2 regions of the Mesorhizobium sp. BHbdii genome follow, and region 2 is predicted to be linked to the other one. Evidence: riboswitches for the same ligand, from Rfam matches in the RefSeq annotation. Region 2 holds a riboswitch; the other holds the start of a gene.
What was found. Region 2 has a riboswitch for thiamine pyrophosphate ahead of thiB (thiamine ABC transporter substrate binding subunit). Riboswitches for the same ligand answer to the same signal wherever they lie in the genome.
Positions count from the first base shown of each region.

Region 1: it holds a riboswitch for thiamine pyrophosphate, as region 2 does, so the genes downstream of both, ACWTU8_RS03000 (YkoF family thiamine/hydroxymethylpyrimidine-binding protein) here and thiB (thiamine ABC transporter substrate binding subunit) in region 2, are expected to answer to the same signal.

Region 1 is NZ_JBSPKX010000001.1:630,539-635,650, reverse strand. Features, by position in the region: gene ACWTU8_RS03010 (aminotransferase) at 1-497, shown strand, start outside; gene ACWTU8_RS03005 (alcohol dehydrogenase family protein) at 506-1,615, shown strand; gene ACWTU8_RS03000 (YkoF family thiamine/hydroxymethylpyrimidine-binding protein) at 1,625-2,233, opposite strand; TPP riboswitch at 2,224-2,336, opposite strand; gene ACWTU8_RS02995 (aspartate aminotransferase family protein) at 2,533-3,909, opposite strand; gene ACWTU8_RS02990 (hypothetical protein) at 4,049-4,171, shown strand; gene ACWTU8_RS02985 (NAD(P)/FAD-dependent oxidoreductase) at 4,174-5,112, shown strand, end outside.
Region 2 is NZ_JBSPKX010000005.1:279,988-285,099, forward strand. Features, by position in the region: gene thiQ (thiamine ABC transporter ATP-binding protein) at 1-608, opposite strand, end outside; gene thiP (thiamine/thiamine pyrophosphate ABC transporter permease) at 605-2,227, opposite strand; gene thiB (thiamine ABC transporter substrate binding subunit) at 2,353-3,366, opposite strand; TPP riboswitch at 3,410-3,524, opposite strand; gene ACWTU8_RS24900 (thiamine diphosphokinase) at 3,627-4,271, shown strand; gene ACWTU8_RS24905 (ABC-F family ATP-binding cassette domain-containing protein) at 4,273-5,112, shown strand, end outside.

The sequences.
Region 1 (5,112 bases), on a different contig from region 2:
ATGCGCCGCTGTCGGGCGTCATCGTCTCGGACAAGGTCTGGCAGGTGCTGGTGCAGGGTTCCGACAAGCTCGGCTCGCTCGGCCATGGCTGGACCTATTCAGCGCATCCGATCTGCGTTGCCGCCGGTGTCGCCAACCTCGAACTGATCGACGAGATGGACCTGGTGACCAACGCCGCCGAGACAGGCGCCTATTTCCGTGCCGAACTGGCGAAAGCCGTCGGCGGCCACAAAAACGTCGGCGAGGTGCGCGGCGACGGCATGCTGGCGGCAATCGAGTTCGTCGCCGACAGAAATGATCGCGTGTTCTTCGATGCATCGCAAAAGATCGGGCCGCAGGTCGCAACCGCCCTCGCCGCAAGCGGTGTCATCGGCCGCGCCATGCCGCAGGGCGACATTCTCGGCTTTGCGCCGCCGCTCTGCCTCACCCGCGAAGAGGCCGACATCATCGTCTCGAAGACGGCCGATGCGGTGAAAAGCGTGTTTGCAAACATCTGAAGATCGACATGGACGCCATGACCAAAACCCTCCCCGCCACCATGGCCGCCGTGCAGCTGACCGGTCACGGCGGGCCGGAAAAGCTCGTCTACCGCACCGACGTGAAAGTGCCCTCGCCCGCCCCAGGTGAAGTGCTGGTCAAGGTCACCGCTTGCGGCATGAACAACACCGATGTCTGGGTGCGTCAGGGCGCCTATGGCACGGAGGAAGATGCTGCCGCGGTATCGACTTGGCGCCGCCAAGGCAACACGCTGACTTTCCCGCGCATCCAGGGCACAGACACGGTCGGCCACATCGTCGCCCTCGGCGATGGCGTCTCGCCGGACCGTATCGGCGAGCGGGTGATGGTCGATTTCTCGATCTACAACCGCGACGACGATTCCCTCGCCGACATCGACTACATGGGCCACGGCCGTGACGGCGGCTATGCCGAATACCAGGCTGTGCCAGCCGAGAACGCCCATGTCGTCGATACCGAAATGACCGATGTCGAACTTGCCACCTTCTGCTGCGCCTATCTCACGGGCGAACAGATGCTGGAACGTGCCGCACTAAGAGCTGGCGAGCGTGTGCTGGTCACTGGCGCTTCTGGCGGCGTCGGCTCCGGCATCGTGCAGCTGGCGCGGGCGCGCGGCGCCATCCCCTATGCCGTCGTCGGCAAGGGCAAGGAACAGGCGGTGCTCGACATCGGGGCCGAAGCGGTGATCACTCGTGGCATCGCCGACCTGCCCGCCGCCGTGAACGCAGCGACCGAGGGCCGGCCGATCGACGTGGTTGCTGACCTGGTCGGCGGCGCCATGTTCAACGACCTCTTGCGCATCCTCAGGCCCGAAGGTCGCTACACGACGGCCGGCGCGATTGCCGGCCCGGTCGTGCAGCTCGATCTGCGCACTATGTATCTCAAGCAGTTGCAGCTGCACGGGTCCAGTCAGGGCACACGACACGATTTCCGCCGTATCGTGCGCTACATCGAGGACAAGAAGATCCGACCGCTGGTCGGCGGCGTCTACAAGCTCTCCGATTTCCACCGCGCCCAGGCGGATTTCATTGCCAAGGATTTCGTCGGCAAGCTGGTGGTCGTTCCGGATGCCGTCTCGGATCTCGCTGCAACCTGTTGACAGCCAAGGCTAACGAGGGCTCGGGCTGTTCGCCGACACGGTAAGGTCGAGCGCGACATGGCCTTGCGGCGCGCCGAAGCGAAGGAAAGCTTCCGACACCGTCGCGAACACCGGTCCAGCGTCGCCCCTCAGCTTCGTGCAGAAATTCTTCGACCTGTCAAAGACCCCCGAGGCCTTGAGGAAGTCGATGCAGCCGTAGATCTCGTCCATGTGGTGGCCCTCGCCGAGCGGATAGAGCGAGAACTGCGCGGCGACCTCTTGTCCGAGTTTTTTCGCACCGTCGACATGCGCCCGCGCCGCGCCGATGCGCTCGGCCAGGGACGGCTCGTGGCTGCTGCCGGAAAGCGGTGTGCAGATCGGATCGTCAGGCTCGCCAGGGCAGCCACGCGACACCGTTGCCGACAACACGCAATGCACGCCACTTGCCGCCGCCGATGCGAAGAGATCGCGCATGGCCGGGAAAAGCTGTTCGGGCGGGCCGACGATCAGCGTCGAGATGTCGTCGGTCTCGATGCGGAAATTCGGTCGATAGGGATCCATCGCCGAAAGTGCCCTAAGGATGACGCCGACGAAATCGTCGCACATCGGATACAGGGAAATCTGTGCACCTGAAAACATGGTCGCCTCGCTCCGCTGGCATTACCCAGATCAGCTTGAGGGACCGAAGGCTTGACGCCCACCATCTCAGCCCCGGCAATACGGAGCGCCCCTGTCGATATGAGCGACGTAGCACCCGCGCAAAGGATGTTCAAGTATGGGTCTAGGGCAATCGCTCCAAGGCAATCGCTTCAGAGCAATTGCCAAGCTTGGCGGCGCCGGCGAAGCTGCCGATCCCCCGCTTGCGGGGGAGATCGGATCCCGCTTTGGCTTTCGCCAGCCACCAACGCCCGTTCAGCCTCTCCCTTCGGATGACCTGATCAGCTCTGTGATCCGACCTGCTTGACCGCGGCTTCGAGCGATCTTTCAAACGCGTCGACCACCTGATCGACCTGGGGTTCGGTGATGATCAGCGGCGGGCAGAAGGCCAGCGCGTCGCCCATGTTGCGCGAGATCACGCCGTTCTGCTGCATGAAACCGTTGACGAGCCCGCCCAGCGCGCCGGCCGTCTCCCACGGCGTCTTGTCCGCCTTGTCGCCGACCAGTTCGACCGCCGCGATCAGGCCGACGCCGCGCACTTCGCCGACAAGCGGGTGCGAAGCGAACTTGCGCAGGCACTTCTGCATATGCGCGCCGACCGTGCGCGCATTGCCGACGAGATCGCGTTCCTCGATCAGCTTCAGGTTCTCCAACGCGACCGCGGCCGCTACGGGATGGCCGCCGCCGGTGAAGCCGTGGCCGAAGGTGCCGATCCGATTGCTTTCGTCGGCAATCGGCTCGAAAACTTTTTCGTTGATCAGCAGGGCCGAGATCGGCAGGTAGGATGAAGAGATCTGTTTCGACAGCACCATGATGTCGGGCCTGATACCGAAGGTCTGCGAGCCGAACATTTCGCCGGTTCGACCAAAGCCGCAGATGACTTCGTCGGCAACGAGCAGGATGTCGTATTTCGACAGCACCGCCTGGATCTTCTCCCAGTAGCCGGCCGGCGGAACGATGACGCCGCCGGCGCCCATGATCGGTTCGCCGAAGAAGGCGGCGATGGTTTCCGGGCCCTCGGCCAGGATCAGCTTTTCCAAGTCGTCGGCAAGCCGGCTCGAAAACTGCTCTTCGCTCTCGCCTGGCAGCGCTTCGCGCCAATGGTGCGGCGTCGACGTGTGCAGCACATTGGCGATCGGCAGGTCGAAGGAAATGTGGTTGTTGGGCAGGCCGGTCAGGCTTGCCGCGGCAATGGTGACGCCGTGATAGCCGCGATTGCGGCTGATGATCTTCTTGCGTGCCGGCTGGCCGAGGGCATTGGACCGGTACCAGATCATCTTCATGGCCGTATCATTGGCCTCGGAGCCGGAATTGGTGAAATACGCCTTGCTCATCGACACTGGCGCCATCTGCACAAGCTTCTCGGCGAGATCGATCAGCGGCGAATGCGATTTGGAACCGAAGTCGTGATAGTAAGGCAGCTTGGACATCTGGCGCACCGCCGCGTCGACCAGCCGCTTCTCCGAGAAGCCGACCGCGACACTCCAAAGCCCGGCCATCGCCTCGATGTAGCGGTTGCCGGCCAGATCCTCGACATAGATGCCGTCGCCCTTCTCGATGACGAGCGGCCCTGCCTCCTCATGCTTGCGGGCATTGGTGTAGGCGTGCATGTGGTAGCTGACGTCGCGGGCTTCGGGAGAATTCGGTCGTGCGTCCATGATGGTTCCTGTCCTGCATGCCGGACTGGGTCCTGCCGCCGTTCGGCGCGCATCGCCTCTTGGATTATGCTGTTTGATGCATCTGTTTCTCGTAAGGGTGTCAAGCCCTTTCGAAAGCGCTGGCGGATGGACGGAAGACATGCAGAATTTCAGCTTCGAGGCCGCAGAACGCGAGAACCTGCACGAAGCCGTCTGTGCGCATCGCCGGGTCGTTATCGTTGAACGGCTCTCCAGGCACAACAACAGGGCTGAGGTGGCCTGATCGTGGACCATGTCGACTGCATCGTTGCCGGCGCCGGGGTCGTCGGCCTCGCGATCGCGCGCGAGATGGCGCAGCGCGGCATGGACACCCTGATCCTCGAAGCCGAGAACGCCATCGGCACCGGGATTAGCTCGCGCAATTCCGAGGTTATCCATGCCGGCATCTACTATCCGGCCGGATCGCTGAAGGCCCGGCTCTGCGTGGCAGGCCGGGAAAAGCTCTACCGTTATTGCCAGGAGCGGGCGGTGCCGCATGCGCGCTGCGGCAAGCTCGTCGTCGCCACGAATGCCGGACAGGAGCCGGTGCTCGCTTCCATCCTGGCCAACGCCTCTGCTTGCGGCGCGGGCAACCTGACGCCCTTAACCGCCGCCGAGGCGCGCAGGCTGGAGCCGAAGCTGCGATGCACGGCGGCCCTTTTGTCTCCCGCAACCGGCATCATCGACAGCCACGCGCTGATGCTGGCGCTGCTGGGCGACGCCGAGAAGCACGGGGCGACACTCAGCCTCAACACCCGCATCGTCGCCGGCCGCATCGAGAGTGGGCGCATCGTGCTCGACACGGTCGACAGCACCAGCGGCGGCTTTGAAATCGCCACCGCGCGCTTCATCAACGCCGCCGGGCTTGGCGCCACGGCACTTGCCGGCTCGCTTGACGGGCTCGACCGGCAATTCGTGCCAGAACTACGCTACGCCAAGGGCAATTATTTTTCGGTCGCCGGCCGGGCGCCGTTCTCGCGACTGGTCTATCCCATACCCGAACCCGGCGGGCTCGGCGTGCATCTGACGCTCGACCTCGACGGCGTCGCCCGCTTCGGGCCTGACGTCGAATGGACGGATCAACTCGACTATCGCGTCGATCCAGCGCGTGGCGAGCGCTTTTACGACGAGGTCCGCAAATACTGGCCGGACCTCGCCGATGGCAGCCTGCAGCCGGCCTATAGC
Region 2 (5,112 bases):
TGGGCGTCCTCCGGCTGATGCGTGACGAACAGCACCGTCATGCGCCGCTCTGCATGAACGTCGGCTACCAGATCGAGCATGTCGTCGCGCAAGGCCGGTCCGAGCGAGGCGAACGGTTCGTCGAGCAAGAGCACCGGCCGGTCGCGCACCAGGACGCGGGCGAGCGCGACGCGTTGCCGCTCGCCACCGGAGAGTTCGCGCGGCAGGCGCTGTTGCTTGCCGGCAAGGCCGACGCGCTTGAGCGCCGCGGCGACCGCAGCGTGGTCGGCCTCGGTCAGCCTGAGCGACGGCGAGCGGCCAAGGCCGACATTTCGTTCGACCGAAAGATGGGCAAAGAGATTGTTTTCCTGGAACACCATCGACACCGGCCGCGCCGAAGGCGGTTTGGCGCCGAAATCGGCGCCGCCGATCAGCACGCGGCCCGATCGCGGCCTCTCGAAGCCGGCCACCAGATTGAGCAGTGTCGATTTTCCCGAACCGCTCGACCCCATGATGGCGGTGATCTTCGAGGCGGCGAACTCGACATCGAATAAAAACGGCGCTTCGCCATAGCTGAACGAGACCTTTTCCAGCCGCACAGCCGTACCGCTTTCACTGTTGAGCGTCATGATTTTTCTCCCCCCCGTCCCAGCCAGTCCGCGGCCAGGACAAGCGCGAGACAGACCAGGCCGAGCAGCAATGCCAGGCCTGCCGCGTCCATAGTGCGGTAGCTGCCCATGCGCGACAGCAAGAGATAAGGCAGCGTCTGCAGGGAGTCGCTGCCGAACAGGGCAATGACGCCGAGATCGCCGAGCGACAAAGCCATCGCGAACGCGAAACCGGTGGCGAGCGGCCGCCGCAGCGACGGCCAGTCGACCAGCCGGAACCGGTCCCAGCCCGAAATGCCAAGCAGTAAACAGAGCCGTTCGTGGCGTTCGCTCGCCGCATCATAGCCGGGGCGAATGGCGCGGATGGCAAACGGCATCGCCATCACCGCGTTGACGGCGACGACCATGACAGGGGCGATGGCAAAGACATCGCTGAAAGTACGCAGGAGAAGGAACCAGCCGGCGCCGATTACGATGGGCGGCACGACGAGGACGAAGCCGGCGCCGGTATCGGTGGCGTATTCGAGCAGCGTCTTGGCGTCGACGCGACGCCTCAAGGCCAGCGCCCGTCGTGCCATGACGAGCGACAGCGACAGCGCCACTGAAAGCAGCGCCGCCAGCAAGGCGAGCACGGCGCTGGTCAGCGTTGCCTGCCGCACCGCGCGCTCGGCCGCCAGCCGGCCGAGATCGGCCCCAAGGCCTGACGTCACCGTGGCCGCCATCGGCCCGGCGACGAACAGCAATGCCAGAACGATCAATGCTGCGTTCAGCACGGTCTCGGCCGTACCAGCCGAAAGATACCGGCGCGGTGCCACCGGCAGGTTGGCGTCGCCGACGGTGTTGGCGCCAAGCCGCATCAATGCAAGCACCACGATGAAGGTCAGCGCGATCTGCAGCAGTGTCAGCGTGACCGCGCGGGCAGGATCGAAATCGAAACGCAGCGCCTGATAGATGGCGACCTCCAGTGTCGTCGCGCCCGGCCCACCGCCCAGCGTGAGCACGATGGTAAAGGATGTGATGCAGAGCATGAAGACAAGCCCGGCGACCCCTGGCAGTGCCGCACGCAGCGTCGGCCATTCGATCAACCGGAATGCGGGTCTGGCGCCCATGCCGAGCTGGCTCGCCAGCCGCCACTGGTCGGCCGGCACCGTCGCCAGCGCCTCGAGGAACAGCCGCGTCGCCAGCGGCAGATTGAAGAAGACATGGGCTACGAGGATGCCGGACAGGCCGTATATGCCCGGCCAGCCCTGACCGCCAATCGCGGTGAGCACGCCGGCGAAATAGCCGGCACGGCCATAGAGAGCCAGAATGCCGAGTGCGGCGACGATGGCCGGCAGCGCAAGCGGCACGGCGAAGAGCTGCAGGATCAAGGCACGACCAAAGAAGCGCGGATGCCGCGACAGCGCCCGCGCAACGAACAGCGCCGGCACCACGGAAAGCAGTGTCGACAGCAAAGCCTGCCACAGCGTGAAACGGGCGACACGGAAGAGGTAGGAATCGAAAGTCGACGCGGCGCCGGTCGGGTTGCGCGTAGCTTCAAGGATGAGCCCGGCGAACGCTCCGCCGATCAGCAGCGCAACAGCGGCAAGCGCGATGGTGCCGGCGGTGACGCGGGGATCGGCAGGATATCCGGTATGCATGCCGCCCTGCCTGGTTCAACGATCGTCGAAGCAGAAAATATGGCTGAGGCCGAGTTCCCGCCCACGCCCCTCTGTCCTGCAGGACAGAGGGGGGCACCGTAAGGTGATCATCTTTCAATCACAAGCTACTTGCTCATCACCGACAGCCATTCGTCGACCCAGGCCTTGCGGTTGGCGGCGACCTCTTCGGGGCTGAACAGCAAAGTCTTGGTCGGCTTGACGAGCTTGTCGAAGGCCGGATTGAGCGGCTTGTCAGTTTTGCCGGCAGGAAACATCCAGTTGGTCTCGGGGATGACATCCTGGAATTTCGGCCCGGTCATGAAAGTCAAGAACTGTTTCGCCAACGGGTTCTTCGCACCCGTGGTGGTTATGCCGGCAACCTCGATCTGCAGATACTCGCCCTCCTCGAAGGACGCCGCCTGATAGCGTTCGGTGTTTTCGGCGACCATGTGATAGGCCGGCGACGTGGTATAGGACAGCACCATCGGCGCCTCACCCTTGGTGAACAGGCCATAGGCCTCGCTCCAGCCCGGCGTCACGGTGAGCACCTTTGCCTTAAGCTTGGCCCAGGCTTCCGGCGCCTTGTCGCCATAGACCGACCTCACCCACAACAGCAGGCCGAGACCGGGCGTCGAGGTGCGCGGATCCTGGATAACGATCTTCTCATCGGCATTGCCGTCGACCAATTCCTTCAGGCTCTTCGGCGGGGTCTTTAGCTTTTCGGTGTCGTAGACGACGGCGAAATAGCCATAGTCGAACGGCACGAAAATATTGTCGCTCCAGCCACCCGGCACATTGACGTCGATGACGACGCCATGCGGCGAAAACAGGCCGGTGGCCTTGGCTTCGGCCGTCAGATTGGTGTCGAGGCCGAGCACGATGTCGGCCTTGGTTGCGGCGCCTTCCAGCTTGACGCGGTTGAGCAGGGCGACGCCGTCGGCGACCGCGACGAATTCGAGAGTACAGCCGCATTCGGCCTCGAAGGCCTTCTTCACCGCGGGGCCTGGACCCCAGTCGGCGGTGAAGCTCTCATAGGTATAGACGGTGAGTTTTTCCTGCGCGGATGCCGGCCCGATGCCGGCGAGAAGGGCCGCCGCAAGCAGCATTGCCGAAACAAGAGTGTATAAAAACGTGCGCATCGGCGCCTCCTTCGTTCACGTTGAAAGGAATTGAGGCGTCGGGCTGTCCGAAACGTCTAATCCCTCCGCCGGTACAAACCGGATCAGGTTCAGCGGGTTGGCATGGTTGCCTCTCAGCTGGTCCGCGAAGATCGCGTCCAGCACCCCGTTAGAGCGTTTCGACACATAGGCCCGGCCCAGGTGTGGCGCAAGCGGAAGTTTGCCGGGCATCCGGAACGCGGCCTTCCGTTTCGCAAGCAGGGCTGGTAAGGGCCACGCATATGAGCAAATTCACCATCCTGCTTGGCGGCGATCTTATCCGCACGCCGCTGCTCGACCGCCAGGTCGCTGGCACGCGTGTCATCGCCGCCGACGCCGGCATGAGCCATGCCCGGACGCTGAGCCTGACGCCGGAACTCTGGGTCGGCGACTTCGATTCGGTGCCGGCGGATTTGCCGGACGAGCTGGCCGCCGTGCCCCGCCAGGTGTTTCCGGCAGAAAAGGACAAGACCGACGGCGAACTGGCTATCGCCGCCGCGCTCGAACGCGGCGCGACCAGCCTCGTGCTTGCCGGCGCGTTCGGTGGCAAGCGGACCGACCACGCCTTCTTGCACCTGGCGCTCAGCGTCCGACTGGCCGAGGCAGGGACGGAGGTGCTTTTGACCAGCGGCGCACAGGAAGGCATCCCCTTGCTTCGCGGAAAGGTCGGCTTCGACTACGCCGATGGCACGCTGTTTTCGATTCTCGGCTTTTCCGACCTTTCCGGCCTGAGCGTGACCGGCGCCAAATGGCCGCTGAACCATATCGAGATGGCGTTCGGCTCGTCGCTGACCATTTCCAATGAGGTCAAGGGCCGGCTTGAAATCGCGCTGGGCAGCGGCCGCGCGCTGTTGCTCGCCCACCCATTCCCCCTTACCGAAAGCTGACATGGCGCCGCCACTTCTCAATCTCGACGGGATAAAACTGACCTTCGGTGGCACGCCGCTGCTCGACGGAGCGGAACTGACGGCGTCGGCGGGCGACAAGATCGCTTTGGTCGGCCGCAACGGCTCGGGCAAGTCGACGTTGCTCAAGATCGCTGCGGGATTGATCGAGCCGCAGGACGGCGAGGTGTTCCGCCAGCCTTCGGCGACAGTGCGCTACCTGCCGCAAATGCCCGACATGGATGATTTCGCCAGCGTCCGCGCCTACGTCGAGGCGGGGCTCGGACCCGCCGACGATCCCTACCGCGCCACCTATCTGATGGAGCATCTCGGCCTGTCCGGCGACGAGCGGCCGAACGATCTCTCCGGCGGCGAGGCGCGCCGTGCTGCCCTTGCCCGCGTCATGGCGCCGGAGCCCGACATTCTCCTCCTTGATGAGCCGACCAACCATCTCGACCTGTCGGTCATCGAGTGGCTGGAGGAGGAGCTTGGCCGCACCTCTTCGGCGCTGATCGTCATCTCGCACGACCGCCGTTTCCTCGAGCGCGTGTCACGCGCCACTGTCTGGCTCGATCGCGGCCAGACCCGCAGGCTCGACAAGGGCTTTGGCCATTTCGAGGAATGGCGCGACAACGTGCTGGAAGAAGAAGAGCGCGAGCAGCACAAGCTTGGCCGCCAGATCGTGCGCGAGGAGCACTGGTTGCGCTACGGCGTGACGGCAAGGCGCAAGCGCAACATGCGCCGGCTCGGCGAACTGCAGACCCTGCGCCAGCGTTTTCGTGGCCATCGCGGCGCCGAGGGTGCGGCGACCATGGTGGCCAGCGACGCCGCCGAATCCGGCAAG